3 regions of the Leisingera sp. NJS201 genome follow, and region 1 is predicted to be linked to each of the others. Evidence: riboswitches for the same ligand, from Rfam matches in the RefSeq annotation. Region 1 holds a riboswitch; each other region holds the start of a gene.
The links. Region 1 has a riboswitch for cobalamin ahead of ETW23_RS02955 (TonB-dependent siderophore receptor). Riboswitches for the same ligand answer to the same signal wherever they lie in the genome.

Region 1 (10,574 bases):
CGCCCGCCACAGCAGTGGCGCCGCCGACAATGGCGGCAGTCCCGACCACCAACAGCAGCCGCAGGCGGTTCAGGTTCATTCCCATGGTCTGCGCCGCATCTTCGCCCAGAGTAAGCGCATCCAGACCCCGCGACAGCGTCATCAGGATCGCGGCCCCGGTCAGCGCAAACGGCAGCACCAGCCAGACATGCAGCATCGAACGGTCCGCCAGCGAGCCCATCATCCAGAACACGATCTCATTGGCGGCAAAGGGGTTGGGCGACAGGTTCAGCACCAGCGAGGTGAGCGCCGCCGCCATCGCCGAAATCGCGATCCCTGCCAGGATCAGCGTCAGCGAGCCGCCCTGCGGCCCGGCCAGCGCCATCACCAGAAACACACCCGCCAAAGCACCGGCCAGAGCGGCCAGCGGCAGGCCCAGGGTGAGGCTGGCCGCCAGTCCGGTGTTGATCGCCAAAACCGCCCCCAGCGCCGCCGAGGAGGACACGCCGATCAGTCCCGGCTCCGCCAGCGGATTGCGCAGATAGCCCTGCATCGCGGCCCCCGTCAGCCCCAGACCTCCGCCGATAATCACCGCCAGCAGCGCCCGCGGCAGCCGGATTTCGCGCATCACCAGCGTCAGCGGGCCATAGCTGTTGTCAAAAAGGGCCGCGAGGCTTTCGCCGATGCCCACATCCGCAGGCCCCACGGTCAGCGACAGAGGGAACAACGCCAGAACGGCCGTGGCAAGCATCAGCATCAGACGGGTCATTCCCGGCCCTCCTTTTCCAGAAAAATGCGGCGTTCCTCCGCCAGCGCCGCCACCGCGCGCAGCACATGCGGGGTGCCGCAGACCCAATCCGCATCGCGGATCTGCCCGGCACCGCTGCGGGCGGCCAGCTGCCGCACCACCGGATGCGCCAGATTGTCCTCGCTGCGGGAGGCGCGCGGATAGGGCGACGTGCCGATCAGCAGATCCGGCGCGGCCAACGCCAGCAGTTCCAGCGGCATATGACCGGAGTGCGCATAGCCCAGCTCATCCGCGATATTGCGCAGTCCCGCCGCGCGCAGGATTTGGCCCGCGAGGGTCATGCTGCCGGAAGTGAACCCGTTGGCGGCATAAAGCACGGCGCGTGGTGCCTCCGGCCCAGCTTGCTCGAACTTTTCCAGCCGCTGGTCATAGTCTGCCAGCAATGCGCGGGCCGCCTCTTCGCGGCCCAGAACCTGACCCATCTGCAGGATACGTGCGCGCACATCCTGCAGTGAGCTGGCAGGCTGGAACACCACCACCGGCACGCCAAGACGGCGCAGCATATCCGTGGTGGCAGGTGTTGAATAGGCGCCGGCAATCACCAGATCAGCCTGCAGCAGGTATATCTCCTCAGCCAGCCCGTGATTGACGGGATAAGCCATTGCTGCGTCAGCCATGGCCGAGGCGCGTGTGTCCCGCGCGATATAGGAGACCGAGGCCAGCTGGCCGGGGGCCGCCAGCAGCATCGCCAGCTGGTCGGCACAAAGATTCATCGTGACCACGCGCGACGGCCCGGCAATAGCACCGGTGGCGGCCCACAAAAGAGCCAGGACTATGCCGGGCAGCATGCGCATGGGTCAGAACGCGGCCCTTACGCCGATATAGGCGGCACGGCCGCGCTTGGCGTAGCCCCAGACGTCGGCGTAGTCCTCGTCGAACAGGTTGGTGACGCGCCCGGTCAGCACCACTTTGTCGGTCAAGTCATACTGGGCCGAGACGTTGACGGTGGTGTATTCCGGCAGTTCAGCAGTAGCAAAAGAGCCGAAAAACTGAGTATCCCAGTTGCCTGCTACATGGCGGACATCAGTCGTCACAGAGCCGCGGCCGTTGAAGGTTTTCAGAGTTGCGCTCAGCAGCAGTTCGTGCTCCGGACGGCGAACCTCAACCGAACCATCCGGGTTGGTGGCGTCCAGATAGGTGTAGGACAAGTTCAGATAGAGGTTTTCTGTGGCATCCAGGCTTGCCGCCAACTCAACGCCTTTGCGTTCGCTGTCGCCTGCCTGATTGCGGTAGGAGAACGTGGTTGCGTTCACCATGTAGCTCTCGATCTCTCCTGTCAGCGTCTCGTCGAAATAGGTCACATCAACCAGACCGCGCCCTTGCAGGAACGGCACCTCTACCCCGAAATCAAAGCTGCGGTTTTCCTCCGGCTGCAAGTTCGGATTGCCCAGGTAGGTGGTGGCGCCAAATGTACTGTTGGCAAACAGCTCAAAGTAAGACGGGTTCACGATCCCTGTCCCGGCGGAGCTGTGCAGCCGCACACCGCTGCCTGCGAAAGTATAAGAGGCACTGGCCGTCCAGCTGGTGGCATCTTCGAATACGCTGTTGTTGTCGTGGCGCACGCCAAGCTGCAGATCCAGGCCGTTGGCAAAGCTGCCGCGGTATTCCAGGGCAATCGAACTGGTTTCGCGCGCAAAGGCCGGGTTGGAACTGCTGGAATCCTTTTCCCATTCCAGCATTGCGTTCAAAAGGTGGTCTGCCTGATCCGCCGGCTGCCCGTCCAGGCCAATACTCAGCAGGTAATTTGCTGCTTCGGTCTTGGTCTCTGTCGGGGTGCCGCCATTGAAAGCGCGGTCAAAGTCAGTGCGTTCCAGCGACAACCGATGCTTCAGGCGGCCGCCCAACGTGTCCAGTTCGCCGTAGATCTGGGCCAGTTGCTCATCGCGGTCACTGAATTGCGTGGGATCATCCACAACATAGCTGGCTGCGTCTGTTGCGGTGAAAGAAGTGCTGTCGCTGTCATGGCGCTCATCCGAGGTGCGGACGTTGAAGCCAAGTTTCAGCCGGTCGGTGACGAGGTAATCGCCCTTCAGCTGCAAGGTGCTGCGGCGGATGCCGTCCTCTTCACCGCCATCGCCGGAGGTATCGTAGCCGTCGTCATTGTCATGGGCGAAGCTGAAGGAAATGCCGCCGCGCTCGGTCCGTGACGAGATCCGCGCCGACGCCCGGTAGCCGTCCGAACCCGCCTCGGCGCTACCGCCATATTCGGTGCCGATGCCGCCGGTCCTGGTGATGATGTTGATCACACCGGCTGAGGCGTTGGAGCCATAGAACACCGACTGCGGGCCGCGAAGGACCTCGATCCGCTCGATGTTGGCAGTGTCCAGGCCGGACAGGATGTACTCGCTGTCACCGCCAGAGGCTTCGACACCGTCGATCAGGATCAGCGTGTGATTTGCTTCGGCGCCGCGGATGCGGACCTGGGTAAAGCTGTCGCCGGAGCCGTTTATCATCAGGCCGGGGACCGAACGCAGCGCGTCCTGGACAGTGGTGATACCGCGATCTTCGATTTCTTCGCTGGTCAGAACTGAGACGGAGCGGCCGTATTTTTGGGCCTCAATCGGCGTCAGGCCGCCGGAGACGATGATCTCCGCCAGGTCAGTGACCTCTGAATCCTGGGCGGTTGCGATTGCAGGGGTGACGGCCAGGGCCGCGGCCAGGGACAAGCTTGCCTTGCGCATATTCCATTCCTCCCGGCCCGCGCAACAAACGCAGGCCAAGTGACTGCCCAAGCGGGCAGTGTATTCGGGTCGGGTCTTTGGAAGGCACTGCCTCCGCAGACGGTGAAAACTGCCACCACTACGGAAATCCGTTATCTACGGCGCGCCCCGCACCGGGATAGGGTGATCATCCTGGCAGGTCTCCTGACTCGCGGGTCGAAGCTTTGCCGCGCCTTCCCGCCCCTTGGGGCAGTGGCATTTCGCAGCATTGCTCTCCGCTCACAGTTGCGGGGGCAGTCACGGATTCAGCGCCTGTTGGCTACACTTCACCGTGTTCCCTTTTACCCGGGTGGTTTCCCAGCCGGACCAGAATAGGCGCGACTTAGGCAAACCGGATTTGTTCTGTCAAGCGGAAGCAAACTCAATCGAGATTGCTATGGATTGACTGCAAGGTGAAATGAAAAAACAATTGTTTAAATTTATACACTTACGTCCGAGAATCTTCGTGAAGAAAATTCGGCTTTGAGCACCGGGGATGCGGCTTAAGTCTGAAAGGGAGTATGTCGAACCGCGGCCGATACTGCTGTTCAATCTCATGCGGGACCTATGAGGCGAGCTTTTGCAATGCAGGCAAGCCCGTCGTTGCTCCTTTCCAATGCCAGTTGAAAACTGGAAGGTTCACTTTCTGCGATTAGTGGCAAAAGTGTTTCCTCTTGCCCTGTCTGCTTGCAGCCGCGGTGAAGGAAAGGCGTCTGCGCGCCTTGGGCACTGCCCGCCAAAACGTCCCTGCACCATGCCTAACCCTCCGCACTTCCTTCTGCCATGCAGCGGGCGGTTTCCGGAAGTGCAGCGGGCCGTCGTGCTGCACGCGCGCCGCGAGAATCCGGCACTTCCGCAATGGGCTCGAACCAGCCCTCCCAACCAAGAAAAAAGCCCCGCAGACACCTGCGGGGCTTTCGTTTTCAGCAGCCGTGAGGCCGGGGAGATTACTCGTCGCCCGACTTCAGTGCGGCGCCCAGGATGTCGCCCAGCGATGCGCCGGAGTCCGAGGAGCCATACTGTTCCACTGCTTCTTTCTCTTCTGCAATCTCGCGTGCCTTGATCGACAGGCCCAGACGACGGGTCTTGGAGTCGACGTTGGTGACGCGGACGTCGACCTTGTCGCCAACCGAGAAGCGCTCGGGGCGCTGGTCGGCACGGTCGCGCGCCAGGTCGGAGCGGCGGATGAAGGACTTCATGCCCTCATATTCCACTTCGATGCCGCCGTCTTCGATCGCGGTCACGTTCACGGTCACGATCGAGCCGCGCTTCACGCCGCCAACCGCTTCTGCAAACTTGTCGCCGCCCAGAGCTTTGATCGACAGCGAGATACGCTCTTTGTCGACGTCCACTTCGGAAACAACGGCCGAAACCATGTCGCCCTTGCGGTAGTTCTGGATCGCATCTTCACCGCGCTCGTCCCAGCTGAGGTCGGAGAGGTGAACCATGCCGTCGATGTCGCCGTCGAGGCCAATGAACAGACCGAATTCGGTGATGTTCTTGACTTCGCCTTCGACCTCGGTGCCTTCCGGGTTGGCTTCGGAGAAGACTTCCCACGGGTTGCGCATGGTCTGCTTGAGGCCCAGGGACACGCGGCGCTTGGCACCGTCGATTTCCAGAACCATGACGTCGACTTCCTGGGAAGTGGAGACGATCTTGCCCGGGTGGACGTTCTTCTTGGTCCAGGACATCTCGGAGACGTGCACCAGACCTTCGACGCCCGGCTCCAGCTCAACAAATGCACCGTAATCGGTGATGTTGGTGACGCGGCCCTTGTGGACCGAGGAAAGCGGGTACTTGGCGCCAACCAGATCCCACGGATCTTCCTGCAGCTGCTTCATGCCGAGGGAGATACGGTGGGTCTCTTTGTTGATCTTGATGACCTGAACCTTGACGGTTTCGCCGATCGACAGGATCTCGGAGGGGTGGTTCACACGGCGCCATGCCATGTCGGTGACGTGCAGCAGGCCGTCAACGCCGCCCAGGTCAACAAACGCACCGTATTCGGTGATGTTCTTGACCACACCGTCGACCGCTTGGCCTTCGGTCAGGTTGCCGATGACTTCGGCACGCTGTTCGGCACGCGATTCTTCCAGGATGGCGCGGCGCGAGACAACGATGTTGCCGCGGCGGCGGTCCATTTTCAGGATCTGGAACGGCTGCTTCAGACCCATCAGGGGGCCCGCGTCGCGCACGGGGCGCACGTCAACCTGGCTACCGGGCAGGAACGCAACAGCGCCGCCCAGGTCGACAGTGAAGCCGCCCTTGACGCGGCCGAAGATCGCGCCCTCGACGCGCTGATCGTCTGCGTATGCTTTTTCCAGGCGGTCCCAGGCTTCTTCGCGGCGGGCCATCTCACGCGAGATGACGGCTTCGCCGCGGGCGTTTTCAGCCGAGCGCAGGAAGACTTCCACTTCGTCGCCGACAGCGATTTCAGCAGCTTCGCCGGGATTTGCGAATTCTTTCAGATCAACGCGGCCTTCCATTTTGTAGCCGACGTCGATGATGGCCTGACCGGCTTCGATTGCCAGTACTTTGCCTTTGACAACCGAACCCTCGTCCGGAGTGTCCATTTCGAAGCTTTCATTCAGGAGGGCTTCGAAATCCTCCATTGATACGTTTTGAGCCATGAGGTCTCAGATTTCCTTTTCATACGGTTTTTCTGGCCATGCGGTTGTCTCCGCCGGTCTTGGTTCAGCCGCACAGGACGTGGCCCGGATCACATCTGATCAAACAAACACAAAGGGCCGAGGTGTGCCCCAGCCCTGCTCAGATGTGTCATCCGGACGTTGACCGCCCTTGTACCGACAGCGCGCGTATAGGCGGATTCCCGGGTGCGTGCAAGAGGAAGCTGATCAGAGCTGCGGCAAGCGGCCTGGATTGCCGCTTGCCGCATTGTTCACGCCTCAGGCGATTTCGGTCACGATGGTGTCGCGGGATTTGCGGACCTTTTTCATCGGCAGAAGCCAGTCGCCTTCTTCGGCGCGGGTGCCAAGCGGCAAGAGCAGGACCGAGCGCAGGCCACGGTCCTTGAGCCCCAGGATTTCGTCGATTTTTTCCGGCGTGAAGCCTTCCATCGGCGTGCTGTCGACCTCCAGTTCGGCGGCGGCGGCAAGGGCGAAGCCCAGCGCGATATAGGCCTGGCGGGCAGCGTGGTCGTGGTTGGTGCGCTCTTCACGCGGCAGATAGGTCGCCTTGAGGTTATCATAGTACTGGTTCAGCATCGGTACCTCGCCGCGCTCCTCGGTCATCTGGCGGGTGACGGCGTCGATACGGTCTTCCGAGTAGTTGTCCCAGGCGGCAAAGACCAGAAGGTGCGAACCGTCGGTGATCTGGGCCTGATCCCAGGCGTGCGGGCGGATCTGCGCGCGGATTTCGGGGTTGGTGATGACAAACACCTCAAACGGCTGGGTGCCCGAGGAAGTCGGCGCCATGCGGATCGCCTCGATGATCTGCTCGACCTTTTCCTGCGGCACAGGTTTTGCCGGGTCCATCTTCTTGGTTGCGTAGCGCCAGTTCAGTTTCTCGATCAGGGTGCTCTTGCTCATGTCTTGGGTCCTTTCTCGGCAGACTGCCAGGGGTGGTATACATTTGTGACTGGCTATATAAGGGGTACCGGAAGGGGCGCAAGAAGGCACAGGTTTGAGCCCCGGTAACACGGAAGGAACCGCCATGGCAGACGCCGCCAAATGCCCGGACTGCAGCCGCATAAACGAGGTGCTGTCACGGGTCGGGGACCGCTGGAGCGTGCTGGTGGTGATCTCGCTGGCGCAATACGGGGTGCTGCGGTTCAACGAGCTGAAGCGGAACCTGGGGATTTCCCAGCGGATGCTGAGCCTGACCCTGCGCAGCCTGGAACGCGACGGGCTGGTCAGCCGCACCTATTACCCGACGATCCCGCCCAAGGTGGAATACGCGCTGACACCTCTGGGAGAGTCGTTCCGCGAGCCATTACGCGCGCTGGGGCTTTGGGCGCTGGAGCATTTGCCGGTGATCGATGCCGCACGGGCGGAGTTCGATGCGGCTGCGGAGGCGGAAAAGAAATCCGCCTGATGGCGCTGAATGGCAGGGTACCCGGATCAGTGCCTACCGCGAGGGTTTGCTACTTGCGGATATTCCAGACCCCGGCATCGCGCCGCATTAGGGACTGTTCCGCGGCGTTCAGCCGGGTCGCGGCGGCACCGGGATCCTTGCTGCCGCCCGCATTATTCCAGATCCTCAGGGCCGATGCCGGGCTCCAAGGCAGGCAGGCAGAGGCCAGCCAGCGCCGCAGCCCGGGCGGCAATGCGTCATAGGCCTGCATCGGGTCCCCTGCCCGGCGCCGGCGTTTCAGGCCGGAATTCAGGTTCCGGCCTGCCTTGCCGTCAGCCATTGCGGCGCCAGCCCGGGAAAGGATCGTCCAGCGCGGCCCAAGCGGGATCGAAGCCGCCTGCGGGTTCCGGCATCAGGCAAGCGTCCAGACTGGCGGTGATCGCGTTCTTGTCCAGGCCCGCCCCGATAAACACCAGTTCCTGGCGGCGGTCGCCCCAGGTTTCATCCCAGTTCTGCAGAAACTCGCGCCGGGCTTCGGGATGGGTTGGCCAGCGGTCTGTTGGCACAGCGGCCCACCACAACCCCAGCGGCCGGACCGAGGAAATTGCCCCGGCCAGCGAAAACTCAGCAGCCCATTCGGGACGGGTTGCCAGCCAGAAATGCCCTTTGGCCCGGATCACGCCGGGCAGATCGCCATTCAGCACCGGGTGGATCCGGGCGGGATCAAAAGGCCGCCGGGCGCGGTAGACAAAGGAGGAAATGCCGTATTCCTCGGTCTCCGGCACGTGGCGATCAAACCCGTAGAGTTCCTTGGCCCAGAGGGGGTGCTCATGCGCGCGGTCGAAATCGAACCGGCCGGTGTTAAAGATCCTACTACCGTCCACCTTGGAATGATCCGCGTGAATAACTTCGGCATCCGGGTTCAGCGCCTTGATGACGGCCATGGCTGCGGCGGTCTGATCCGGCCCCGCATCCGACACTTTGTTCAGGATAATGACATTGGCGAACTCGATCTGGTCGGTCAGCAGGTTGACCAATGTGCGGTCGTCTTCCTCGCCCAGGCTTTCGCCGCGGTCGCTGAGAAAATCGTGGCTGCTGAAATCCTGCAACAGGTTCACCGCATCGACCACCGTCACCATCGCATCCAGCCGGGCAACATCCGACAAGCTGGCGCCATCGGCATCCCGGAAATCAAACGTTGCGGCCACCGGCAAGGGTTCGGCAATCCCGGTGCTTTCGATCAACAGATAGTCAAAGCGCCCCTCCCCCGCGAGGCGGCGCACCTCCTGCAGCAGGTCATCGCGCAAGGTGCAGCAGATGCAGCCGTTGGTCATCTCAACCAGTTTTTCGTCCTGCAGCGACAGTTCGGAGCCGCCGCGCACCAGGTCTGCGTCGATATTCACTTCGCTCATGTCATTGACGATCACCGCAACCTTGCGGCCCGCGCGATTGTTCAGGACGTGGTTCAAGAGCGTGGTCTTGCCCGCCCCCAAAAAGCCGGACAGGACCGTAACCGGCAGCCTCTTATCTATCATGCGGGATCTCTAAGTGTTATATCATAACAAATCATAGGCTGGATAGCAGCCTGTATCGCAACCCGCAACCCTGAAACCTGCAGACGGGCCATGGCTAATGGGTGTCTTCCGCTTTCCGGATAACGCAAAACGGCATTCAGCCGCTGTGTTTCGCTTGCAGTCTGGACCGGCAGTCAAAAGCGGGCACAATATGAGCCAGCAACTGAATTTCCTTGTCATCATCTCCGGCGAGCACCGCAAGGATGCGATGGGTTGCGCCGGCCATCCGATTGTGAAAACCCCGAACCCGGATGCGCTGGCCGCACGCGGCACGATGCTCACCTCGGCCTATACGCCCTCCCCATGTGCGTGCCGGCACGGGCGGCGGCTGCGGGCGACCTGCGATCCGGAAGAGGTCAATGCCCGCGCCTATGCCGGCCAGCGCCGCCGGATCGCCGCTGTAGTGCTTGCTGACGATCCGGCCTTTCCCTAGGCTCGTGAACGGGAGGGTCTGCAATGACACTGAACGAAGCGATCGGAAGCCAGCCGCTCTGGGTGCAAATCTGGGTCAACATTCTGTTCCTGGGTGCTTTTGTCCTGCCGCTGGCTCTGCTGATCTGGAAGCCCAGCCGGGTGGCCGGGCTGGCCACCGTGGCGGCCAGTGTATTGGCGGGGGCCGGAGTTTATTGGCTATACGGGCAGCTTGGATATGTACGCCTCTTGGGACTGCCGCATATAGTCCTGTGGACACCTCTGCTGATCTGGCTGTGGCGGCAGCGGGCGCAGCCCGGTATGCCCGTTTGGCCACGGCGGATCATTCTGGCTGTCTGCACAGTGATCGCAATTTCGCTGGCCTTTGATTATGTGGATGCGGCGCGGTATCTGCTGGGAGAGCGGCAGCCGTATTAACCGCTGCCGCGCACAAAAGTTTTGCAAAAACTTTTGGCAATTTTCTTACTTAAGAAAATTGCGCCGCCCGCCTAGAGGTCGATTTCCTGCACACCGTCCGGTTCGCCGGCGCGGGAGCCTTGGTTCGAGAAATGCAGATGTATTTTTTAACCCAGGGCACGGCCTGCGGGTCCTCAACAAACTCTCGTTTGCCTTTCCGAACATGAGCAGCGGAATTCAAAGTCTCTATCCAAGGCCTGCAGGCGATGCGTCACGGCGTATCAAATAGGAATTGGCGGCATCCTCGACCAGCGCGAAGTGGTTGATGGGCTTGGAGTTGAACACCATCCAGCCTTCCTCGAAGATCCGGTGCATGAGCTTGGAACCGCCGCGGCCAATGTCTATGTACAGCACTGCGATCTGGTACTTTGAGCGGGCCGCTGGTTTCGCCAACAGGGGCGCGCTGCCCGGCAGGTTCCTCGCAGCCCAGCGGAACGGCAGCTCCGCAAACAGCTCTTTGAGTTTCCAGGGACAGGTTTTCCTGCAACGGCTGCACATGGCGCCGGATTTCAGCCGGGGGCCGAGGACGGGGTACAGCATCACCTCGCCGATGCGGGAAACGTCACCGAGGCTGGACAACAGCAGCAAGGGCGG
Region 2 (10,574 bases), 180 kb from region 1:
TTTCCTGATCACCATCTGGGTGCTGTTCGGGGCCTTTCTGCATTATACGCTGCCGCAGTACGATGTGGTGCGGATCGTCAATACCTACGAGGAGCGGCAGGAGCTGAACGACTGGACGCGGGTTTTCTGGTCGCAGCCGGATGACCAGTCGGCGGAGCTGATCAACCGCGATGTGCAGTTCATCCAGGCGGTGCGCCCCAATGGCCGCAATATCGTGTACCGGAATGAGGATACCGGCTGGAATTGGCCGCCCTATTTCAAGTTCGATACGGCCAATCTGTATACGGATGCCAATGACAGCATCTCAACCAAGGCGAACCCGGAATGGGTGGCGGTGATGCACTATGGCTGGCGCAATGAATTCCTGTCGGTCTTTCCCAACGCGGTGACGATCAACCCGGTTGCGGGACCGGAGGACAAGCCAGCCAACTGGTTCACGATCATTGTTCTGGTGCTTCTGGCGGCGGTATTCTGGGCCGTCTATGTGCGCTGGCGCCGCTTCCGCCGGGCGCGGATCGACCCGATGGTCGAGAATGTCGAAGACAGCCTGTATGCCGCCGGCGATGCGCTTGCCGAGCGCAGGGGACGGTTCCGGCGCTGGCTGGACAGCTGGAAGTCGAAGTGACGAGAGGGGCCGCGGACCGGGCGGCTCTGAAACTTGCAAACGGATGCGCGGGCCTGAACGGGCCCGCATTTTTTTTATTCGATACGGTCGAGCACCCAATCCAGCGCCGGGGTGAAATCGCCAGCCGAAAGCGCCCCGCGTGGTGCCGCGGCGGCAGCAAAGGCGAAACCGTGTGTGTAATCCACCAGCAGGCAGAGAATGGTGCGGGCCTCTGCGCCAGATACGTCTGCGGCGGTGATTTCCGCCTCGATCAGCCGGGTCAGCCCGGTCAGGGAGGGGCCGATCAGGGCCGGGTTTTCCAGGATGCACTTTGCAAGCTCCGGATGCTTGGTCACCTGGGCGCAATAGCGTGTCATCAGGTCGCGCAGCCGCAGTTTGGGCGTTGCCGCTTCTGACGGGGTGTCTGAACCTGCAAACGCAATGGCGACGAGGGATGCAATCATCTCGTCCTTGGTTCCGGCGTGATGGGCAACGGCCATCGGGGTGACGCCAAGCGCCTTTGCCAGTGCTTTGAAGGTGAGGGCCTTGCTGCCGCCCTCATCGAGCAGCTGCAGGGCCGTTTTCAGCACATCATCCTTGCTGAGGGTCCGGCTGCCCCTGGGCGGGCGGCCCATGCGCGGGGGCATTGGTCAGGCTACCCGGAACGTGGTCTGGACCATGCCGGTGGGCAGGATGCGGGAGCTTGCCGCCTGGAGGTCGATGTCCCGGTCCAGGCTGCCGAACAGCGGAATCCCGATGCCGATCAGAATCGGGACCGTTGTGATGGTCAGATCGGCGATAAGCCCCTGGCGCAGGAAGGACTGCACCATCCGTCCGCCGTCGATATAGGCGCGGGTCCAGCCCTCTTCTTGCAGCTCCTGCATAAGGTCTGCGGGCGCGGCGGTGCTGAGGCGCACCTTGTCCTTCAGCTCCTCGGGAATGTCCTGTTCGGTCAGGCTGCTGCTGAGGACCACAACAGGTTTGCTGTAGGGCCATTGGCCGAACCCGAGCAGGGTGCGGAACGATCCGGTTCCCATGACCAGCCCGTCGACGCTGTACATGAAGGCGGCAAAGCCGCCATCGTCATCTTCGGCAACAGGCTGTTTGTGCAGCCAATCCAGCGAATGGTCCTGGCGGGCCACAAAGCCGTCGAGGCTGGTGGCGATGAAGACGTGGCCGGTGGTCATCGGGTTCTCCTGTGCATGCGGTTAATTATACGACATATAATTAACCGCATGCCGCGTTCCAAGGGGCTGACGCAAGATTCACTGCGTGCGAATCGATTCGGTGGGATCAGCCGCGGGTAACCGCATGAAAGATAAGCGCTTGCCGCAAACGGGCTGGCGGATGCCGGTTTGAGTTTCTGGACATCCCTGTCCCGCCCGGCGCGGTAAACCTGCATGTCTTATTCCGGTTTCGCCGGGTCGGTTTTGTTTCCGATGGCCGGAAATTTTTCAGGCAATACCGCAGATAGCAAGGTGCCGTCCTTCGGGCGGAGAATTGGGAAGCTGGTGAAACTCCGGCACTGCCCCCGCAACGGTGACCCCGGGCAAGGCATGGCAAACAACCACTGAAGCCAATGGCTTCGGGAAGGTGCCAGGCCCCGCCGCCAAAGCGGCCCCGGGACAGTCCGGAAACCAGCCTTGCCATGTAAACGTCAACCGCGGACGGCGGCGGGGCGGTTGCGGCGCGTGTCCGCAATCCCTTTGCTTATGCCTGCACCCAAGCCAACACGCCGCGGGGATGCGGCAGAGGAGAGAAGCAGATGCTTCACGACAGCGAAATTCTGGCCAAGCTGATGGCGCGGCAGAAAAACTATTCTCTGGAACAGGCGTTCTACACCGATCCGGGTGTTTTGGATCTGGACATGCGGCAGATCTTCTACCGCGAGTGGCTGTTTGCCATTCCCGCCTGCGAAGTGCCGAAACCGGGCAATTATGTGACCCATCAGGTGGGATCGTATAACGTCATCATCGTGCGTGGCACTGATGGCGAAGTGCGTGCTTTCCACAACGCCTGCCGCCACCGCGGTTCGGTTGTGTGCAAGGCGAAAAAGGGCAATTCGCCCAAGCTGGTCTGCCCTTACCACCAGTGGACCTACGAGCTGGACGGCAAACTGCTGTGGGCGCGTGACATGGGGCCGGATTTCGATGCCTCCAAACACGGGCTGAAGCCGGTGCATTGCCGCGACCTGGCCGGGCTGATCTACATCTGCCTGGCGGATGAGGCGCCGGACTTCGACGCCTTTGCCGCTGTGGCGCGTCCCTATCTGGAGCCGCATGATCTGGGCAATGCCAAGGTGGCCTTTGAAAGCTCGATCATCGAGAACGGCAACTGGAAGCTGGTCTGGGAGAACAACCGCGAGTGCTACCACTGCGGCGGCAACCACCCGTCGCTGTGCCGGACCTTCCCCGAGGACCCTTCGGTCACTGGCGTAGAGGGCGGCGAGACCCCGCCGCATCTGCAAAAGCACTTTGACCGGATTGAAGCGGCAGGCTGCCCGGCGCAGTTCCGCATGGATGCGCGCGGCCAGCACCGGCTGGCGCGGATGCCGCTGAATGAGGGCGCGGAAAGCTACACCATGGACGGCAAGGCGGCAGTGGCCAAGCCGCTGGGCCGGGTGCCCTTTGCTGATGCCGGCACGCTGCTGAAGTTCCACTATCCGACCACCTGGAACCACTTCCTGCCGGATCATTCCCTCGTGTTCCGGGTCACTCCGATCAGCCCGACCGAAACCGAAGTCACTACCAAATGGCTGGTGCACAAGGATGCGGTCGAGGGCCAGGATTACGACATCAAGCGCCTGACCGAGGTCTGGATGGCGACCAATGACGAGGATCGCATTGTGGTCGAAGACAACCAGCAAGGCATCAACTCCCCCGCTTATGAACCCGGTCCCTATTCCGAGGTGCAGGAAAGCGGCGTCATCCAGTTCTCCAACTGGTATGCTGAACACCTGACCCGCGCGCTGACCGGCCGCCATCTGATTGCGGCGGAGTAAGATCATGGGATTGCAGGCCAATTTTGAGACTCTGGACGAAACCCTGGCGTGGAAGGACGACGAGATGCTGGAATGCGTCTCGGTTGTTCCGGAAGCGCCGAACACCGCCACCTTCAGCTTCCGCGCGCCGTCGGGCGCGTGGTTCAAATACCAGCCGGGCCAGTTCCTGACGCTGGAGCTGCCGGTGCCGGAAGGGACAGTCTGGCGCACCTATACCATCAGCTCGTCGCCCTCGCGGCCCTTGTCGATCTCGGTCACGGTCAAGGCCCAGGGCGACAGCATCGGCACCCGCTGGATGCTGGACCATCTGCGCCCCGGCAGGATCCTGCGCGCCTCCGGCCCGGCAGGGGTGTTCACCCTGCCAAAGCGTCCGAATGGCAAGTTTCTGTTCATCTCCGCAGGCTCGGGCATCACACCCAGCCTGTCGATGACCCAGTATCTGTTCGACCGCGGCCAGTCGCCCGACATCTGCTTTATCAACTGCGCCAAACGCCCCAGCGAGATCATCGCCCGCCAGCAGCTGGAAAGCATGGCGTCGCGGCTGCCGGGGCTGAAGCTGAACCTGGTGGTGGAGGAGGACGACCCTTATCAGGTCTGGACCGGCTACCGCGGCCAGCTGAACCAGATCATGCTGGGCCTTATCGCGCAGGATTACCTGGAGCGCGAGGTCTACTGCTGCGGGCCGGAACCCTTCATGCAGGCGGTGCGCGACATGCTCAACGGCCTGGGCTTTGACATGGAGAACTACAACCAGGAGAGCTTTGGCGCGCCGGTTGAAACAGCCGCTGATGTGCCAGAGATCGACGATGTGGTGCCGGAGGAAACTGCTGCCGCCGAGATCAGCTTTGCGGCTTCCGGTGTTATGGCAACCTGCACCGAAACAGATACGGTGCTGGCGGTGGCCAAGGCCTCGGGTCTCAACATTCCGTCGGGCTGCACCTTCGGAATCTGCGGCACCTGCAAGGTCAAGAAAACCGCAGGCGAGGTGCATATGGTCCACAACGGCGGCATTTCGGAGGAAGACGTGGAGGCCGGTTTCATCCTGGCCTGCTGCTCCAACCCGATTGGCCGGGTTGAGGTCGATATCTGATGAAAACGGGCGCGCGCCGGATCTGGTGCGCGCCCTTGTTTTCGGGGCCTGATCAGGCTTCCAGTGCCAGCTTGTGCACATGGATTTCGTTGATCGGATGGCTCTCGGCGCCGATAACTCCGGGGCGGGCGTGGCGGTAGAGCGAGCGCCAGTAGGGCTGGATCACGGTGCCGTCGTCGCGCATGAACTGCTCGATCTTTTCCATGTGGCCGCGGCGGACATCGGCGTCGGCAATGGCCGAGGCAGCCTCCAGCATGGTATCGAACTCGGCGCTGGCAAGGCCGGTTTCATTCCAGGCCACCCCGGTTTTATAGGCTAGTGTCAGCACCTGCACCCCCAGCGGACGGTGGCCCCAGTCGGTGGAGCTGAACGGGTATTTGTCCCAGTCGTTCCAGAAGGTGTTGCCGGGCAGAACCGTGCGTTTGACCTTTAGGCCTGCGTCGCGCATCTGTGCTGCCAGCGCGTCGGTGGTATTGCGCCGCCAGTCGTCGTCGATTGAGTACAGCTCATGCTCGAAATCGAGCATCCCGGCCTCCTCCATCAGCGCGCGCGCGGCTTGCGGGTCGCGCACCGGGGCGCCGATATCGGCGTATTCCGGGTGGATCGGGCAGACGTGGTGGTTTTCCGCCAGGGTGCCGCGGCCGTCATAGCCAAGTTCCAGCAGCACCGCGTTGTCGCAGGCCAGCGCCAGGGCGCGGCGGACGCGGGCATCGGCATAGGGCTGCGCGCCATCGACCTCGGCGTCGCGGTTGGTGCGCAGCACCAGCGTGTTGGCCGAGATCGACTCGCTCACGTTCCAGCCGATGGAGGTGAAGATATCGACGTATTCCCCCACGGTTTCATAGACCATGTCGATTTCTTCGGCCTCGGCGGCTGACAGATGCGTGGAGCCGTCGGTGCCGAAGTCAACAAACTCGATCCGGTCCAGATGGGCGCCTTCGCCCCACCATTCGTGGCCGGTGTTCTTTTCCAGCGCCACTTTGACGCCGACCTCGTATTCCACCAGTTTGTAGGGGCCGGTGCCGACCGGGTCGGCGCCCGGATCGCCCGACCAGCCGTCCGGCACAATGGCCGCGGGGTATTCGGTCACTGCCGGGATGATGGTGATGTCGGGGCGGGTGAGCTTCACCTTCAGCGTCAGATCGTCGACCACCTCCAGCGCGCCCTCGGCGGGGCCGTCGCCGGCCTCGTTCTGCAAGGAACCCATGCGGGCCGCCATTGAGTTGCCTTCCCATTTGCCATCGCACCAGCGGGCAAAGTTATAGGCCACGTCCTTGGCGGTCAGGGTGCCGCGGCCGTCGTTCCAGTTCACGCCGGGGCGGATGTGCAGCAGGTATTCGGTGGCATCCTCGTTGACCTCCCAGCTTTCCAGGAGGCGCGGCTCAAAGGTGCCGTCTGCGTTGTACTGCACCAGATATTCCAGATAGCCGCGCACCAAGTTGCCAAGTTGCGGCCAGTTGAACAGCGGCGGATCAAGCAGCGCCCGTACCACCTGCTGGATGCGGATGGTGCCGCCCTCTTGGATATTGGCCGCCGCCTGCACCGGCTGACTGAGGCCGATCATGCCATAGGCCGCGGATGCGGTTACACCCAGCGCGGTTGCGCGGGACAGGAACTCGCGGCGGTCCAGTTTGCCTTGGGCTGTTTCCTCCGCATGCATGCGCACTGCGGGTGGAGGGTTTCCCTGTTATAGTATTGGGTCATTTTGCTTCCTTTGTTGCTGTGTTCAGCGCCGGAAAAGATGCGGGCAGCAGTGGAAAGGGTGTGAATGGCTGCCCCGCCCGCCAGCAGCCATCCGCCGGGGGCTTTATTCCGCCGGCTCCTGGATGATTGTGGTGGCGATCCCTGCCTGTTCGCGGCGGCCGTCGTTGTAGATTGCCTTGATCAGGGCCGCGCATTGCAGCACCATCACCACCGAGAAGGGCAGGGCGCCGATCACCATAGCGGTCTGGATCGCCTTCAATCCGCCGACCAGCAGCAGCGCCGTCACCACCGCGCCAAGCGCCACACCCCAGAAGATGATATGCGGGCGGGCCTTGGGGCCTTCGTCACCGGCGGCGTTGATGGTGTTGACGATCAGCACCGCGCTGTCCGCCGTGGTCACCAGATAGGTCATCAGCAGGATCACGATCATCACCGACATCGCCCAGCCGACCCAGGGCGACAGCATGTATTGTACCATGGCAAAGATCTTGTCGCCATCAGGTGCCGAGGAGATCTGGCCGCTTGCGCCGCCGTTCAGTTCCAGATCAATTGCCGTGCCGCCGGCCCAGGTGAACCAGACAAAGCACATCAGCGACGGGACTATCATGGCGCCCAGCACAAATTCGCGGATGGTGCGGCCCTTGGAGATGCGGGCCAGGAACAGGCCGACAAACGGGGCAAATGCAATCCACCAGGCCCAGTAAAACACCGACCAGGCGCCCTGCCAGCCTTCCAGCTTTGTGGCTACGCTGTCCGGGCTGCCGTCGCCGGTCCAGACGCGGAACATCATATCCGGCAGTGCAATCAGGTAATCCCACAGGCCGACAACCAGCGCCTGCAAGCCAAAGAAGGTGGAACCAAACAGCAGAAAGAAGCTGAGCAAGGCGATGCTCAGCACCATGTTGATGTTCGACAGCCACTTGATCCCCTTGCCGACACCCGACAGGGCCGAGGCAGTGGAGGCAGCCATAATCACCAGGATTGCCACAATCACCCCTGCGGTATTGGCGGTGCCGGCCTCGTTGGTCAGCCCGTCAATGCCAATACGGGTGAGGCCGGAGACAAACTGTTCCACCCCGAAACCCAGGGTCTGCGCCACGCCAAGGATGGTGGCGACCACGGCGACGATATCCACCACATGGCCGATGGATCCGGACAGCCGGGCGCCGAACAGCGGTGTCAGCGACGAGCGCATGGTCAGCGGCAGCCCGCGGCGGTAGCTGAAGAACCCCAGCGCCAGCCCGGCAATTGCATAGCAGGCCCAGGCACCTAGCCCCCAATGCAGGAAGGACCATTTGTAAGCCATGCGGATATTGTCCGCAGCACCGCCATTGGTCAGGCCTTGGATCACTTCGGGGTTATTGTTCCAGTGGTAGATCGGCTCGGCCACCGCCCAGGTCAGCATGCCGACCCCGATGCCGGCCCCGAACATCATCGAGAACCACGAGAAATTGGAGAATTCGGGTCTGTCGTCCGGCTGCCCCAGTTTCAGTTTGCCCGCCGTTGGCCAAATGGCCAGCGCGATGCAGCACAGCACGAACAGTGCCACGGTCCAGATGTACCAGGCGCCGAAGGACGCGAGGAGGAAACCGTTGATCGAATTCAGCACCGCACCGGATTGTTCGGGAAAGGCAATGGCCCAGACCACCAGCCCGCCGATCATCAGTTTTGACGAAATGGTGACGATCTGGCTGAAGCCCCGGTAAAATCCGCTGTCGGATGTGCCGATCGGCAGATCCGTTAAAGGAGGTTTGATTGACATGAAAATTCCCTGTTTCTGTTGATCTGCCCGTTGATGCCGCCCGGGGCTACGGCTTAGCAGACCTTACACAGGGCATTTTCTGGTACAAAAATTCTGCATTTTGCAGTAGGCAATAATTTATGAATGACATTAGCAGCATTAATAGGAAGCTGAGCTATAACCTGGTCGCGCTGCATAGTTTCGACCTGGTGGCCCGGCATGGTAATTTCACCGGCGCAGCCGAGGCGCTGGGGCTGACACAATCGGCGGTCTCGCAGAAAATCAAGGGTCTTGAGACGGAATTGGGCATTGCTTTGTTCCGGCGCGAGCACCGCGGTGTGTCGCTGACCAACGAGGGTGTGCGGCTGTTGAATGTGGTCCGTCCGGCGATGGCGCAGATGGGGAACTCGGTGGCGTCGCTGCTGGAGCGGAAGTCCCGGCCAAGGGTGCGGATTTCGGCGGATTTTGCCTTTGCCAGTTTCTGGCTGTTGCCACGGCTGTCGCATCTGCGCGCCGAACTGGGGGATGAGATCGAAATCCAGATCCTCGCCTCGCAGGTAGCGCCGGACGACTATGGCGAGGATTGCGATATCAAAATCCACGTCGGCCCGCGCAGCAGTATGGGTGACGGCGATGTGATGCTGCTGCAGGAGCGCGTCGGGGCGGTGTGCAGCCCGGCCTATCTGGAACGGCATGGCCCGGTATCTTCAGCAGCAAGCCTGCTGGACTTTCAGCTGCTCAGCTTGTCGAAACCGGCCTCGGCGGAGTGGCAGACCTGGCAGGGCTGGTTCGACCGCTTGGGTATCGCGGGGGAGCGGTCGAAAAACTACATCAGTTTCAACAACTACGACATGGTGGTGCAATCCGCAGTTTCGGGGATGGCATCGCCCTGGGCTGGCTGGGGCTGATCGACCGGCTGCTGCAGAACGGGTCGCTGGTCAGGGTGGTGCCGGATGTGGTGGTCAGCGATGCCGGCTATGTGATGTCGCGCGACTATTCCAGCCGCCTGCGGGGGCCCAGCCTGGTGTTCGACTGGATCGCCGAACATCTGGCAGGTTCCGCCGTGATGTAGGGCTGGTGCCGGACTACCAGCCGCGGCGCCCCAGCAGGGCGTGCAGCCGGTTCTGCGGGGCAAAGGCATCGACCGCGGCAGGCCGGGTCAGCCGCAGCAGCACCCGGCGCACCAGCAGCCCGCCCAGGCAGGCAAAGATCACCCCGCCGGCTGCCTGGCCCAGCAGAACCCCCGGTGCGCCACCCAGGGTGCCGCCCAGCACCGCCAGCGGCCAGGTGCCCAGGGTGTGGCGGCCCCAGTTGATCCAGGTGGAATAGACCGGGCGGCCCAGATTGTTGAAGCTGGCGTTTTCGACAAACAGCACCCCGTTGAAAAAATACGCCAGCGCCAGCGGCCCGCAGAACAGGTAGATCAGCGCGCGGGTTTCACCCGTGGCCGAGAACAGATCCGCAATTGGCACCCGCAGGGCAAACAGCACCGCCGCCATCAGCAGCACGTAGACCGCGGTAAAGGCGATGCCGGCCAGAAACGCCTGGCGCACGCGGGCAAACTGCCCGGCGCCAAAGTTCTGGCCGATGATCGGGCCGATGGCGCCGGACAGCGCAAAGATCACCGAAAATGCCACCGGCATCAGGCGCCCGATCACCGCCATCCCGGCGACCGCCTCAGTTCCGAACTGGGCGATTTCGCGGAGCACAATAGCATTGCCGAGCGGGGTTGCGACATTGGTCAGCACCGCAGGCACCGCAATTGCCCGGATCGTCCGCAGGTCGCCGCCGATCTGCCGCAGCGAGGGCCGCATGAAGCCCTGATGCACCCTGATGGCGGGCCAGAAGGCGGCCCCCAGCATACAGGCCCGCGCCAGCACCGAGGCAATGGCTGCCCCGTCCAGCCCCAGTCCCAAACCAAAGATCAGCAGCGGGTCCAGCACCGCGTTTAAGCCGCCGCCGTACAGCGTCGCCATCATCGACCGGCGCGCATCGCCATGGGCGCGCAGCACCGCCATGCCGGTCATTGCCAGCGCCATTACCCACATCGTCGGCAGAATGATCCAGACATAGCGCATGGCCAGCCGCAGCACCTCGCCCTCGGCGCCGAGCAGCGCCAGGATCTGTTCCAGAAAGGCCAGCACCAGAACCGGCATCAAAAGCCCGGCCAGCACCCCGATGGCGGCCACGCTGGTGGCGTAGTGCTGCGCCTGATCCGGCCGCCCCGCGCCCAGCTCCCGCGCCACCAGCGAACCTGCGGCGATCGACAGTCCGATATTGATCGAATTGGTGAAAAACAGCAGCGTTCCGGCATAGCCCACCGCAGCGGCCAGAGAGTCGTTTCCCAGCATCGCGATAAAGGCTATGTCGACGAAATCAACCGCAAACATCGCCATCAGCCCGATGCTGGCGGTCAGCGACATGCGGGTGACAT
Region 3 (10,574 bases), 1.5 Mb from region 1:
CCGACTGCTGTCGCTGGAGAACACCCATAACGGGCTTGCAGTGCCCCTGGCGGATATGGCGGCGGCGGCGGCGGCGGGCCGGACGGCGGGGCTGGCGGTGCATCTGGACGGCGCGCGGTTCTTTAATGCGACGGTGGCACTGGGGTGTTCGGAAGCGGAACTGGCCGGGCTGATGGATACGGTGTCCATCTGCCTTTCCAAAGGACTGGGCACGCCGGCCGGGTCGGTTTTGGCGGGGCCTGCAGACCTGACCGCCAAGGCACGGCGCTGGCGCAAGATGCTGGGCGGCGGCATGCGGCAGGCAGGCGTGCTGGCGGCGGCGGCGCTTTATGCGCTGGAGCATAACGTGGCGCGGCTGGGGCAGGACCATGACCGCGCGGCGGAACTGGCGGATGTGCTGCGCGGTTTGGGGCGGGGGAGGTTTCCCAGGCCACCAACATGGTGTTTTTCACTCCGGGGGACGGGCGCAATGATGCGTTGCGGATGCATTTGGCATCTGAGGGCGTTGTAATCGGTGGCGGCAGTTCCGGCGCCATCCGCATGGTGCTGCACAAAGATGTGGATAACGGCGCATTGGACCGCGCGGTCCAAGGGCTAAAGAGTTTCTACTGCTGAAACCAAAGGCGGGCGTGGCTCCGGAAAATTCGAATTTTCCGGCCAAAATTCTTTGAAGAATTTTGCACGCCCGGCCGCACCGTCAGATTTCCTTCCGCGCCCTGAGCGCTGCAGAGATCGTGCCGTCATCCAGATAGTCCAGCTCGCCGCCGATCGGCACGCCCTGCGCCAGCGAGGTGAGCCTGACCTGCCCCTGCAACTGGTCGGCGATGTAATGCGCCGTGGTCTGGCCGTCGATGGTGGCGTTCAGCGCCAGGATCACCTCGCTGATACCTTCGGTTGCGACCCGGTCCGCGAGCCGCGGGATACGCAAATCTTCCGGACCCACGGCGTCCAGCGCCGACAGGGTGCCGCCCAGCACGTGGTAGCGGCCCTTGAAGTCGCCTGAGCGCTCCATCGCCCAAAGGTCGGCCACATCCTCGACCACGCACAGCTCGCCATTGGCGCGTTCCGGGTCGGTGCAAAGCGGGCAGATCTCGCTGGTGCCGATATTGCCGCAGTTGAGGCATTCGCACGCGGTGGCGGCGACCTCGGTCATCACATCGGCCAGGGGCGTCAGCAGCAGCGCCCGCTTGCGGATCAGATGCAGCACCGCACGGCGGGCAGACCGCGGGCCGAGCCCTGGCAGCTTGGCCATCAGGGCAATCAGGTCTTCGATGTCGCTGGTGGAATTTCTGATCATGCCCGGGCCTTTGTGTGCCGTGCTATATAGGCTGATTGCAGCAGTGAAGCGCAAGGGCAGGGCGGCAATATGTTCAGGGTTTGTTTTGCTTCGGCAACTGCAAGGGTAAGGGCAATTGAGCTGGCGGGCGGCAGGGCGTATCTGTTGCAGCACATCTTGCGCGGGAAAGAAAAGGGGCGGCAATGGGACGGCAGGACAACACCCAGCACCCGGTGCGTTTTGCCCGGCTGACCGGGATCGCGCCGCTGGAGATTGCCCGCCACATGTCAGATCCGCGGATGGCAGAGCATATGCCGCTGCTGACAGGCGCCTGGGACGAAGAAACTGCCAGAGACTTTGTTACCGCCAAGGAGAACTGCTGGCAAAGGGATGGACTGGGTCATTGGGCGTTTGTGCAGAAGGGGCAATATCTTGGCTGGGGCGGTTTTCAGAAAGAGGCGAACGAGTGGGATTTCGGGCTGGTCCTAAGGCCCGGCTGTTTTGGCCTGGGCCCGGCCATTGCCCGGCAAGCGCTGGCGTTTGCCCGCCGCGATCCGCGCATCCCTCATGTGACTTTCCCGCTGCCGCCGACGCGGCGCCATCTGCGGCCGCTGGCACGGCTGGGCGCAGTGCAAACCGAAGAAGTGCTGTACGAGGGGCAGCGTTTTCTGAAATTCCGGTTGGAAACAGCTTGAACAAGGCAAAGAAAAAGGCGGCTCCTGACGGGCCGCCTTTAGATTGGCATCGCTGGCAGCGCTTAGAACGGCAGCTTGATGTCCTTTGGCAGACCCATGCTTTCGGTCAGCTTGGCCATCTCTTCCTGCGCCTTTTCCGCGGCCTTGGCCTGGGCGTCCTTAATCGCGGCCAGGATCAGGTCCTCGACCACTTCCTTGTCGTCGCCATTGAAGATCGACGGATCGATGTCCAGGCCTTTGAGGTCGCCCTTGGCGGACGCGGTCGCCTTGACCAGGCCGGCGCCGGCCTCGCCCGTCACCATCACATTATGCAGCTCTTCCTGCATCTGGGCCATTTTGCCCTGCAGTTCCTGTGCCGATTTCATCATCTTGGCCATATCGCCAAGGCCGCCGAGGCCTTTGAGCATCTGTCATCTCCTGAGATTCCGGTTCGGGGCACAGATACGGGCCGCGAGGGCGTGAAACAAGGGGAGGATTGCCTCGGTGCCGGAGTTTAACACCCTTCCGCCCGGCTGGCAGGCCGGGCAGCGCCTGACCTTCCCCCAAGGAAAGCGCCATCGCGGCCACCCAAGGTCAGGCGATGCCCGGGTCACTTTTGTCACCCGTCCTCGAACGGGTCCCATTCATCCTCCACCTCGGGCAGGGCCTCGGCGGCGACTTCGGCGGCCAGCTCCTGCGCCGTGCGGATGCGTTTGATCTTTGCCTTGGGAAAGCTTTCCAGCACCGCCTGCACCAGCGGATGCGCGGCGGCTTTCTCACGCAGGGCGTTCTCGGCGGCATCGCGGACCTCGGCAATCGTGGCCGCGTCGCCGTCCGGCGCGATCGACACCACCCAGCGCGCACCGGTCCAGTTCTGCAGCGCCGTGCCAAGCCGGGCCGCCAGGTCGCGCGGCGCTTGCGAGGACGGGGTGAATTCGATCCGTCCCGGCTGGTAGGAGACCAGACGCACGCCGCCCTCGACCTCGACCAGCAGTTTCACGTCGCGATTGGTGCGGATCAGCTCGACCACATGTTCAAAGGACGGATAGCGCGCCAGTGCTGAGCTGACCTGCGGCGCCAGTGCCGCCATGGTGCCGCCGCCGCCATGTGCCACCGGCGCGCCGCCTGCGGGACCAGTTTGGCCGCCATGACCGGAAGCGCCGCCGCTGCCGCCTAAAGCCGGAGCGCCCATGCCCTGCATCGGCGCACCGCCGCCGGGGCCATTCGGCGGCGGAGGCGGGGTGTCCTTCAGCTTGCGGATCAGTTCTTCGGGGCTGGGCAGGTCGGCCACATGGGTCAGGCGGATCACTGCCATCTCGGCGGCCATCATTGCGTTTGGTGCCGCGGCGACTTCCTCCAGCGCCTTCAGCAGCATCTGCCACATCCGGGTAAGGACGCGCATCGCCAGCGCATCCGCCATCGCCTTGCCGCGGGCGCGTTCATCCGGGCTGACGGTGGGGTCTTCCGCCGCATCCGGCGTGATTTTCACCACCGAGACCCAATGGGTGATCTCGGCCAGATCGCGCAATACCGCCAGCGGGTCGGCGCCTTCGGCATACTGGCCGCTGAGTTCAGTGAGCGCGGCCGCCGCATCGCCGCGCAGGATCATGTCCATCAGGTCCAGCACCCGGCCGCGGTCGGCCAGACCCAGCATGGCGCGGACCTGATCAGCAGAGGTTTCACCGGCGCCATGGGAAATCGCCTGATCCAGCAGCGAGGTAGCGTCGCGGGCGGAACCTTCGGCGGCGCGGGTGATCAACGCCAGCGCGTCTTCGGCAATTTCGGCGCCCTCGGCGGTGGCGATCTTCCGCAAGAGCGCAATCATCACCTCAGGCTCGATCCGGCGCAAATCAAACCGCTGGCAGCGCGACAGCACCGTCACCGGCACTTTGCGGATCTCAGTCGTGGCAAAGATGAACTTCACATGCGCGGGCGGTTCCTCCAGCGTCTTCAGCAGCGCGTTGAAGGCGCTGGTCGACAGCATGTGGACCTCGTCGATGATGTAGATCTTATAGCGGGCCGAGGCGGCGCGGTACTGCACGCTGTCGATGATCTCGCGGATGTCATTCACGCCGGTACGCGAGGCCGCGTCCATCTCCATCACGTCGACATGGCGGCCTTCCATGATCGCGGTGCAATGCTCGCATTGGCCGCACGGATCGGTGGTGGGGCCGCCCTGGCCGTCTGCACCGATGCAGTTCATGCCTTTGGCGATGATCCGCGCAGTGGTGGTTTTACCGGTGCCGCGGATGCCGGTCATAATAAAAGCCTGAGCAATCCGGTCAGCGGCAAAGGCGTTTTTCAGCGTCCGCACCATGGCGTCCTGCCCCACCAGATCGGCAAAGGTTTCGGGCCGGTACTTGCGGGCCAGAACCTGGTATTGGGATTGGCCGGATGCGCCGGAGGTGCCGCTGGGGGTATCGTTCATGATGTCTCGTGCCGGATTCGGGATGCGGGGTGCTCCGCGTTGCGCGCAGGGTATTGAAGCGCAGCCCGTTCGTCCACCGCCGTTGGGCTGGTCCGGGGCCGCAAAAGAGCTTTGGGATTGCCTGCTTAACCGCTAGGCTGCAAAGGCAGGGTGAGCTACCCCCTGAATTTCGGACACTGACGTAAGCTGCGATTTGCTGTCTGCTGATCTTCGACGAAGAGGAGATCAGAGATGTCGAAACGGAAGAACCATTCGCCCGATTTCAAAGCGAAAGTCGCGCTTGAGGCTCTGAAGGGCGAGCGGACTGTTGCTGAGCTGGCGAGCCAGTTTGGCGTTCACCCAACGATGATCCACAGCTGGAAGCGGGCTCTTCTGGAGGGCGCGTCCGGCGTGTTCAAGCGCGGCGGCAGGAAGCCCCAGGAGATTGACGAAGAACAGGTCAAAGAGCTGCACGCCAAGATTGGGGAGCTGGCCGTTGCCAACGATTTTTTGTCACGAAAGCTCAAACCGTGGATCGGCAAGTGAGGAGGAAAATGATCGAGCCTGCCAATGCCAATCTGCCCATTAGCAAGCAGTGCAAGCTGCTGTCGATCTCGCGGTCGTCGTTCTATTATCAGCCCAAAGGCGAGACGGCTCTGAACCTGATGCTGATGCGCCGGATCGACGAACAGTTCCTGGAAACGCCGTTCTTCGGTGTGCGGCAGATGACTTGGCATCTGCGCAATGAAGGTCATTTGGTGAACGAAAAGCGGATCAGGCGGCTGATGAGGGTGATGGGGCTCATGCCGATCTACCAGAAGCCCAACACCCGCTGCCCGGCAGCACATGCAAAGCATGTGCGAGAGGGGGCAGGGCTGCGAAGGGGCACAAGACCTACCCCTATCTGCTGCGTGGTCTGCGGGTGGGGCGCCCGAACCAGGTCTGGGCGGCGGACATCACCTATCTGCCAATGCGCAAGGGGTTCCTGTATCTGGTGGCGATCATTGACTGGCACACGCGCAAGGTGCTGGCCTGGCGCATCTCGAACACGCTGGAAGCGGACTTCTGTGTCGAGGCGCTGAACGAGGCCATCCACAAGTTCGGCCCGCCCGAGATCATGAATACAGATCAGGGCAGCCAGTTCACGTCCTTCGCCTGGACGGACAGGCTGTGGCGATCCGGTGTGCGCATCTCGATGGATGGCAAAGGCCGGTTCCTCGATAACATCTTCGTCGAGCGGCTTTGGCGGAGCCTGAAATACGAATGCGTCTACTTGCATGCTTGGGAGACCGGATCAGAGGCGAAGGTCGGCGTCGGAAAGTGGATCGAGTTCTACAACCGAAAACGCCCACATTCCGCCCTTGGCGGCAAACCCCCGGCCGTGGTCTATTGGCTGAGAAAACACAAAACCCAACCCGATCAGCAGGAGCAGAGAGTAGCTTAAATTACGCCAGAACCTGTCCAACAATTGGGGAGTAGCTCAGGGGACTGCGGGGGAAATGCAGGAACGCAGCGGCTAAGGAGGCGGTATGCGAACTGAGGATATCCCGGAACCTGCGGCGCCGGACGGCGCGGCGCCGGCAGGCCTGACCATCCACGCGCTGTCAGCAGGCGGCGGTATTCTGGCGCTATGCCCGCTGCCCGGTGCGGGAGGCGATTACCGTAATGACCTGATCCAGATCTATCAGTGGAAACCGGGGCTGGTCATCTCAATGACCACCGAGGCCGAGCACGCAGCCGCAGATGTGCCGCGGCTGGGGATTGATATTCAAAGCATGGCCTGCCGCTGGCTGCATCTGCCGGTGCCGGATTTCCAGGTGCCGCCGCCCGCTGTGGCGGCGAAATGGGCGGCGGCCAGCCGGTCTGCACGGCAAGCACTGGGCGGCGGCGGCCGGGTGCTGGTGCATTGCAGGGGCGGCTGCGGGCGGTCCGGCATGGCGGTGCTGAGGCTGATGATCGAATGCGGCGAAGCCCCGGCGCAGGCGCTGGCCCGGCTGCGGGCGATACGGCCCTGTGCGGTGGAAACCAAGGACCAATTGCACTGGGCCTGTTCACCGTAGAGCCGCCGCCAGAGGCGCACCGCAAAGAGATACTGCACCGCCCGGCCGATAAGCCGGGCAGCATTCTTCAGGTATTCAGTTAAAGCGCCAGCATCTGTTCCGCCTGCCGTGCTTCGGCGGTTTTCGGCAGCGCCTCCATCAGCGCGCAGGGGCGGGTGTCCAGCTTGGACGCGGCAAAACCGGTACCGTCGCGGCTGAGGATGGCATCGGCAAAGCGGTCCAGCCCCTCGCGCGGCGCCTCTTCACCGACGCCGCAATACAGCCGGATCCGGTCATGGCTGGCGGCAAACTGCGCCGGGCAGTTGCGCGGGCAGCCGTCCAGTGCGGTGGTGCCGGTGATCTCAAAATCCTCCTGGGTCAGCGGCTTGGCCTTGGTCATCGCTTCGGCCAGTTTGGCGATCATCCGCTCTGCCGCGGGGCAGGGGCGCCCCAAATACTTGCAATCTGTTGCCGCATAGAAATGCGTCTTGTCGGTCCACATCATATCTGCGCCCTCCGCGCGTGGCACGGGGGTTTGGGGGACAAGAGACCGGATGAAAGACGGATCACAGCCGCCGCAGCCATCAGACCCTGTCCGGACACCCCGCCCGGGTTCGAGTTACACGTCCGATGGCAGGTCTCCTGACTTGCGGGTCGTCGCTTTCCCGATCCTTCCCGGCCTCGTATTGAGGGCCAGTGGCTCTATCGGGGTCGCTCGCCGCTTACAGTTGCGGGGGCAGTCTCGGACTTGGCCAGCTTGCGCGGGCCGTACCGTGTTCCCTTTTCATCCCGGACACAAGATTCTGTGGCTCGGGAACCATCGCCACAAGCGGTAGCGGCAGGACGCCTGAGTCGTCAATCGTTTTTCTGCATCTGCAAATACAGCCCGCGGATCACGTCCGAGTCCCGCCGCACCCGTGCCAGCTGCCAGCCGCCCTGCAGCAGGATATAGAAATTCTCCGCCGCCGCGCGGGCCTCAGGTTCGGGCAGGCCCAGGCGGCGGGCGTGGCGGGTGGTTTCAGTAATCCAGCCCTCGAACAGATGCGCGGCGTGCTGGTGGAACGCCTCGTTCTCCGGCCCTTCGAACAGGGTGGCAGAGACCGGGCAGCCGCTCCATTTTCCTTGCTTGTCAAACAGTTTCGCCAGTTTGTAGCAAACCGTCTTGGCCCCCTCCCGGAAGGTGGGCGCCGGGGTGAAAGACGCCTCGATCAGCAGCAGCATCTGCCCTGACGCCCAGTCCGCCGCGGCCAGGGCCAGGTCGGATTTGCCACTGGGGAAATGGTGGTAGAGCGAGCCCTTGGGCGCCCCCGCCTCTGCCAGCAATTCCGCCAGCCCGGTGCCGCTGTAGCCCTTGTTGCGGAACAGGCCGGCAGCGGCGCGGATCAGCCGCTCGCGGGTCGGGGGCGGGCTGGTCCCGCCCGCCTTGGCTGTCGTCACGTCATTCATGGCGGCAGCTTGACAGCATTGGACCGATTGGTCCAGAGATGGATTAGACCAATCGGTCTAGGCCAATCGACTCAGGAGGTTGCCATGCTGGACAAAAGCGCAGGACATACGGCGGTTATCCGCGAAGAAGAACTGCAGTTTGCATCCGGCACCCACTTGCTGGCTGGGCGGCTGTACCACCCGGCGGGGCAGGCGCGGGCAGCAGTGGTGCTGAATGGCGCAACCGGGGTGCCGCAGCGCTATTACCGGCATTTCGCACGCTGGCTGGCAGCAGAGCAGCAGGTGGCCTGCCTGACCTATGACTACCGGGATTTCGGAGACTCCTCGCGGGGCCATCCGCGCCGTTCCGATGCGACAATGGCTCAATGGGCGCTGGAAGATCAGCCGGCTGCCCGGGCCGAACTGCAACGGCACTATGCGGGCGTGCCGTTGTGGGTGATCGGCCATTCGCTGGGGCAATGCTGATGCCCCTGCAGGATGGCCTGAAGGACGTCGCCCGCATGATCGTGGTTGCGGGCGGCTTGGTGCATCACCACGATCATCCCTGGCCCTACCGCGCGCTGGCGCTGGCTTTCTGGTTTGGCCATGTGCCGCCATTGGTCCGTGCCTTGGGGTATCTGCCCGGGCGCGCGGTGGGGTTCGGGGCCGATTTGCCTGCCGGGGTGTACTGGCAGTGGCGGCGCTGGTGCACCACGCCGGGCAGCTACCTGCCGGAAACCGGCTCGGCCTTGCCGCGGCCCAAGTGGGCAGACGCCGGCGTGCCGGTGGATCTGTATGCGATGGCGGATGACGACGTTGTGCCGCCTGCGGCCGTTTGGCGGCTGGGGGACGTCTTTGGCGATGTGCCGCAGTGCCGGACGGTGCTGGTGCCGCAGGAGGCGGGCGTGCAGAAGATCGGCCATCTGGGCGCCTTTGCCCGCGCCAATGCCGCCCTGTGGCCGCGGCTGCTGCCGCCGCAATAGCACGGCTCCCCCAAACCTTGGAGTCAGGCGGAGCGGTTCAGCCGTTCTTCGGTGATCCGGGCATAGTCGGCCAGCCGCAGCTTGAACCGGCGGGTGAGGTTGCTGCGGGCCAGTTTCAGCGATTGAACCAGCAGCCGGCCGGTCAGGGTGGTGGGCGCCAGTTTCAATTGCACCGACATCCGGGTCCGCCGCGGCGACAGCGCCAGCAGCTCGATCTCCAGTTGGCCGTCCAGGCCGCTGCCGCTGCCGGTCAGCGCCAGCCCGGTGACCGGGGTATAACACGCCAGTGTCAGCCGGATGTCGCGCTGTTTGCCGCGAAACCGAAAGCCGATATCCCAGGCCAGGCCGTTTTCAGGATGCGCGGTATCGCCAGTCCGCTCTACGTCGATGCCGCGCCGCAGGGCCGAGCGCTCCAGCAGGCTGAAATCGGAGATCGCGCCAAAGACGTCGGCAATCGGGGCTTCGATATCTTCTTTGCTTTGAAATTCCATGCTCGCCTGCTTCAGTTGCGCCGCCGTGCTGCCGCGCTGTTTTTTGCAATATGCGCTTTAGTCCAGCGTGTCCGCAAGCCAGTTTCGGAGCAGAAAATGCGCAATTGCTCCCTGACGTGACGGCTTTAGAGCCGGGTGTTCGCCGGCAAAGACCGTCATCATCTCCTGGCGGCTGACCCACAGCGCGTCTTCGATCTCAGCCGGGTCGATGGTGATGTCCGTGCTCAGCGCCTCGCCCGCGCAGCCGAACATCAGCGACATCGGAAAGGCCCAAGGCTGGCTGGACAGGTAGCTGACCGGCCCGACCTGCACGCCGGTTTCTTCAAATGTTTCGCGGCGCACGGCTGCTTCCAGCGTCTCACCCGGTTCGACAAATCCTGCGAGCAGCGAATACATCCCCTCGGGCCAGCCGGGCGAACGGCCCATCAGCACAGCATCGCCATGGGTGATCAGCATGATCACCACCGGGTCGGTGCGCGGGAAATGCGGCGCCTTGCAGGCGGGGCAGATGCGCTGCCAGCCGGCCTGCGCCAAATCGCTGGGCGCGCCGCAAGCTGCGCAAAACCGGTGGCTGCGGTGCCAGGCCAGCAGCGCCTTGGCGGTGGCGGCCAGTTCCGCCTCCAGCGGTGTGAGGCAGGTCATCACCCGGCGCAGCTCGGCAAAGGCATGGGACGCGGGCAGATCAGGGTGCTGCTGCTCGCTGGCATCGGCAAAACCGCTGAGCGCCTCCTGATCCAGGCCTTCGGGCTGCCAGCCGCTGATATCGCAGGCAAAACACGGCGCGCCGCCAGGTGCCAGGCCAAGAAACAATGCGGCATCCTTGCAGTCAGCGGCCAGCGGATGCGCCGGATCGGTCCAGCCCAGCCCGCAGGGCAGATCCGCATCCCTTTCGCGCCGGGTCAGCGGCTTGCCGCGCCACATCAGCAGCACCTGCGCCTCCGCGCTGTTCCAGGCCGCTTCCAGCGCAGCGGTATCCAAGCGCAGATGGGCCGCCCGCTCCAGCCCGCCGCCGCCGAAAGTCACTTGTTCTGCGTGTTTCATTGCGGCTCTCCTTTGGCTGGCTGCGGTTTTTTCGGGTGCCATGGATAAAATAGCGCCATCCATGGCAGTGTGCCGCAGGCGTTGCCAGCAATCGGCAGCGATCTGCGCTTGCCTGTCACTGCACCGCCACACCTGCCGGGCGGGAATTGCGGCTTTTCACTGCTGGACAGGGCGCGCCGGCCCGTTTGAAGCCTCGGCAGCAGGAAAAAATCAAATGCAATAAAAAGGGTTCTTTGCA

Region 2: linked by a shared signal. The riboswitch ahead of ETW23_RS02070 (SRPBCC family protein) and the one ahead of ETW23_RS02955 (TonB-dependent siderophore receptor) in region 1 are both predicted to bind cobalamin.
Region 3: linked by a shared signal. The riboswitch ahead of ETW23_RS16790 (hypothetical protein) and the one ahead of ETW23_RS02955 (TonB-dependent siderophore receptor) in region 1 are both predicted to bind cobalamin.

What each region holds. Positions count from the first base shown of each region.
Region 1 covers NZ_CP038234.1:596,667-607,240, reverse strand. Annotated here, with positions in the region: gene ETW23_RS02965 (iron ABC transporter permease) at 1-748, opposite strand, end outside; gene ETW23_RS02960 (ABC transporter substrate-binding protein) at 745-1,575, opposite strand; gene ETW23_RS02955 (TonB-dependent siderophore receptor) at 1,585-3,468, opposite strand; cobalamin riboswitch at 3,624-3,833, opposite strand; gene rpsA (30S ribosomal protein S1) at 4,434-6,116, opposite strand; gene ETW23_RS02945 (NAD(P)H-dependent oxidoreductase) at 6,393-7,034, opposite strand; gene ETW23_RS02940 (helix-turn-helix domain-containing protein) at 7,159-7,539, shown strand; gene ETW23_RS02935 (DUF6525 family protein) at 7,589-7,858, opposite strand; gene ETW23_RS02930 (GTP-binding protein) at 7,851-9,053, opposite strand; gene ETW23_RS02925 (sulfatase-like hydrolase/transferase) at 9,244-9,525, shown strand; gene ETW23_RS02920 (hypothetical protein) at 9,549-9,941, shown strand; partial or broken gene ETW23_RS25615 (hypothetical protein) at 10,157-10,574, opposite strand, start outside.
Region 2 covers NZ_CP038234.1:412,868-423,441, forward strand. Annotated here, with positions in the region: gene ETW23_RS02055 (DUF1523 family protein) at 1-625, shown strand, start outside; gene ETW23_RS02060 (TetR/AcrR family transcriptional regulator) at 700-1,251, opposite strand; gene ETW23_RS02065 (dihydrofolate reductase family protein) at 1,255-1,791, opposite strand; cobalamin riboswitch at 2,064-2,265, shown strand; gene ETW23_RS02070 (SRPBCC family protein) at 2,370-3,605, shown strand; gene ETW23_RS02075 (hybrid-cluster NAD(P)-dependent oxidoreductase) at 3,610-4,695, shown strand; gene ETW23_RS02080 (ABC transporter substrate-binding protein) at 4,748-6,355, opposite strand; gene ETW23_RS02085 (BCCT family transporter) at 6,503-8,161, opposite strand; gene ETW23_RS02090 (LysR family transcriptional regulator) at 8,281-9,048, shown strand; gene ETW23_RS26540 (hypothetical protein) at 9,087-9,212, shown strand; gene ETW23_RS02095 (MATE family efflux transporter) at 9,226-10,574, opposite strand, start outside.
Region 3 covers NZ_CP038234.1:3,430,478-3,441,051, reverse strand. Annotated here, with positions in the region: partial or broken gene ltaE (low-specificity L-threonine aldolase) at 1-511, shown strand, start outside; gene recR (recombination mediator RecR) at 698-1,297, opposite strand; gene ETW23_RS16815 (GNAT family N-acetyltransferase) at 1,480-1,971, shown strand; gene ETW23_RS16810 (YbaB/EbfC family nucleoid-associated protein) at 2,034-2,378, opposite strand; gene ETW23_RS16805 (DNA polymerase III subunit gamma/tau) at 2,570-4,378, opposite strand; partial or broken gene ETW23_RS16800 (IS3 family transposase) at 4,610-5,801, shown strand; gene ETW23_RS16795 (protein-tyrosine phosphatase family protein) at 5,887-6,417, shown strand; gene ETW23_RS16790 (hypothetical protein) at 6,497-6,901, opposite strand; cobalamin riboswitch at 7,011-7,233, opposite strand; gene ETW23_RS16785 (TetR/AcrR family transcriptional regulator) at 7,252-7,842, opposite strand; gene ETW23_RS26835 (hypothetical protein) at 7,927-8,307, shown strand; gene ETW23_RS26830 (hypothetical protein) at 8,307-8,804, shown strand; gene ETW23_RS16775 (SRPBCC family protein) at 8,828-9,295, opposite strand; gene nudC (NAD(+) diphosphatase) at 9,353-10,336, opposite strand; gene ETW23_RS16765 (hypothetical protein) at 10,333-10,574, opposite strand, start outside.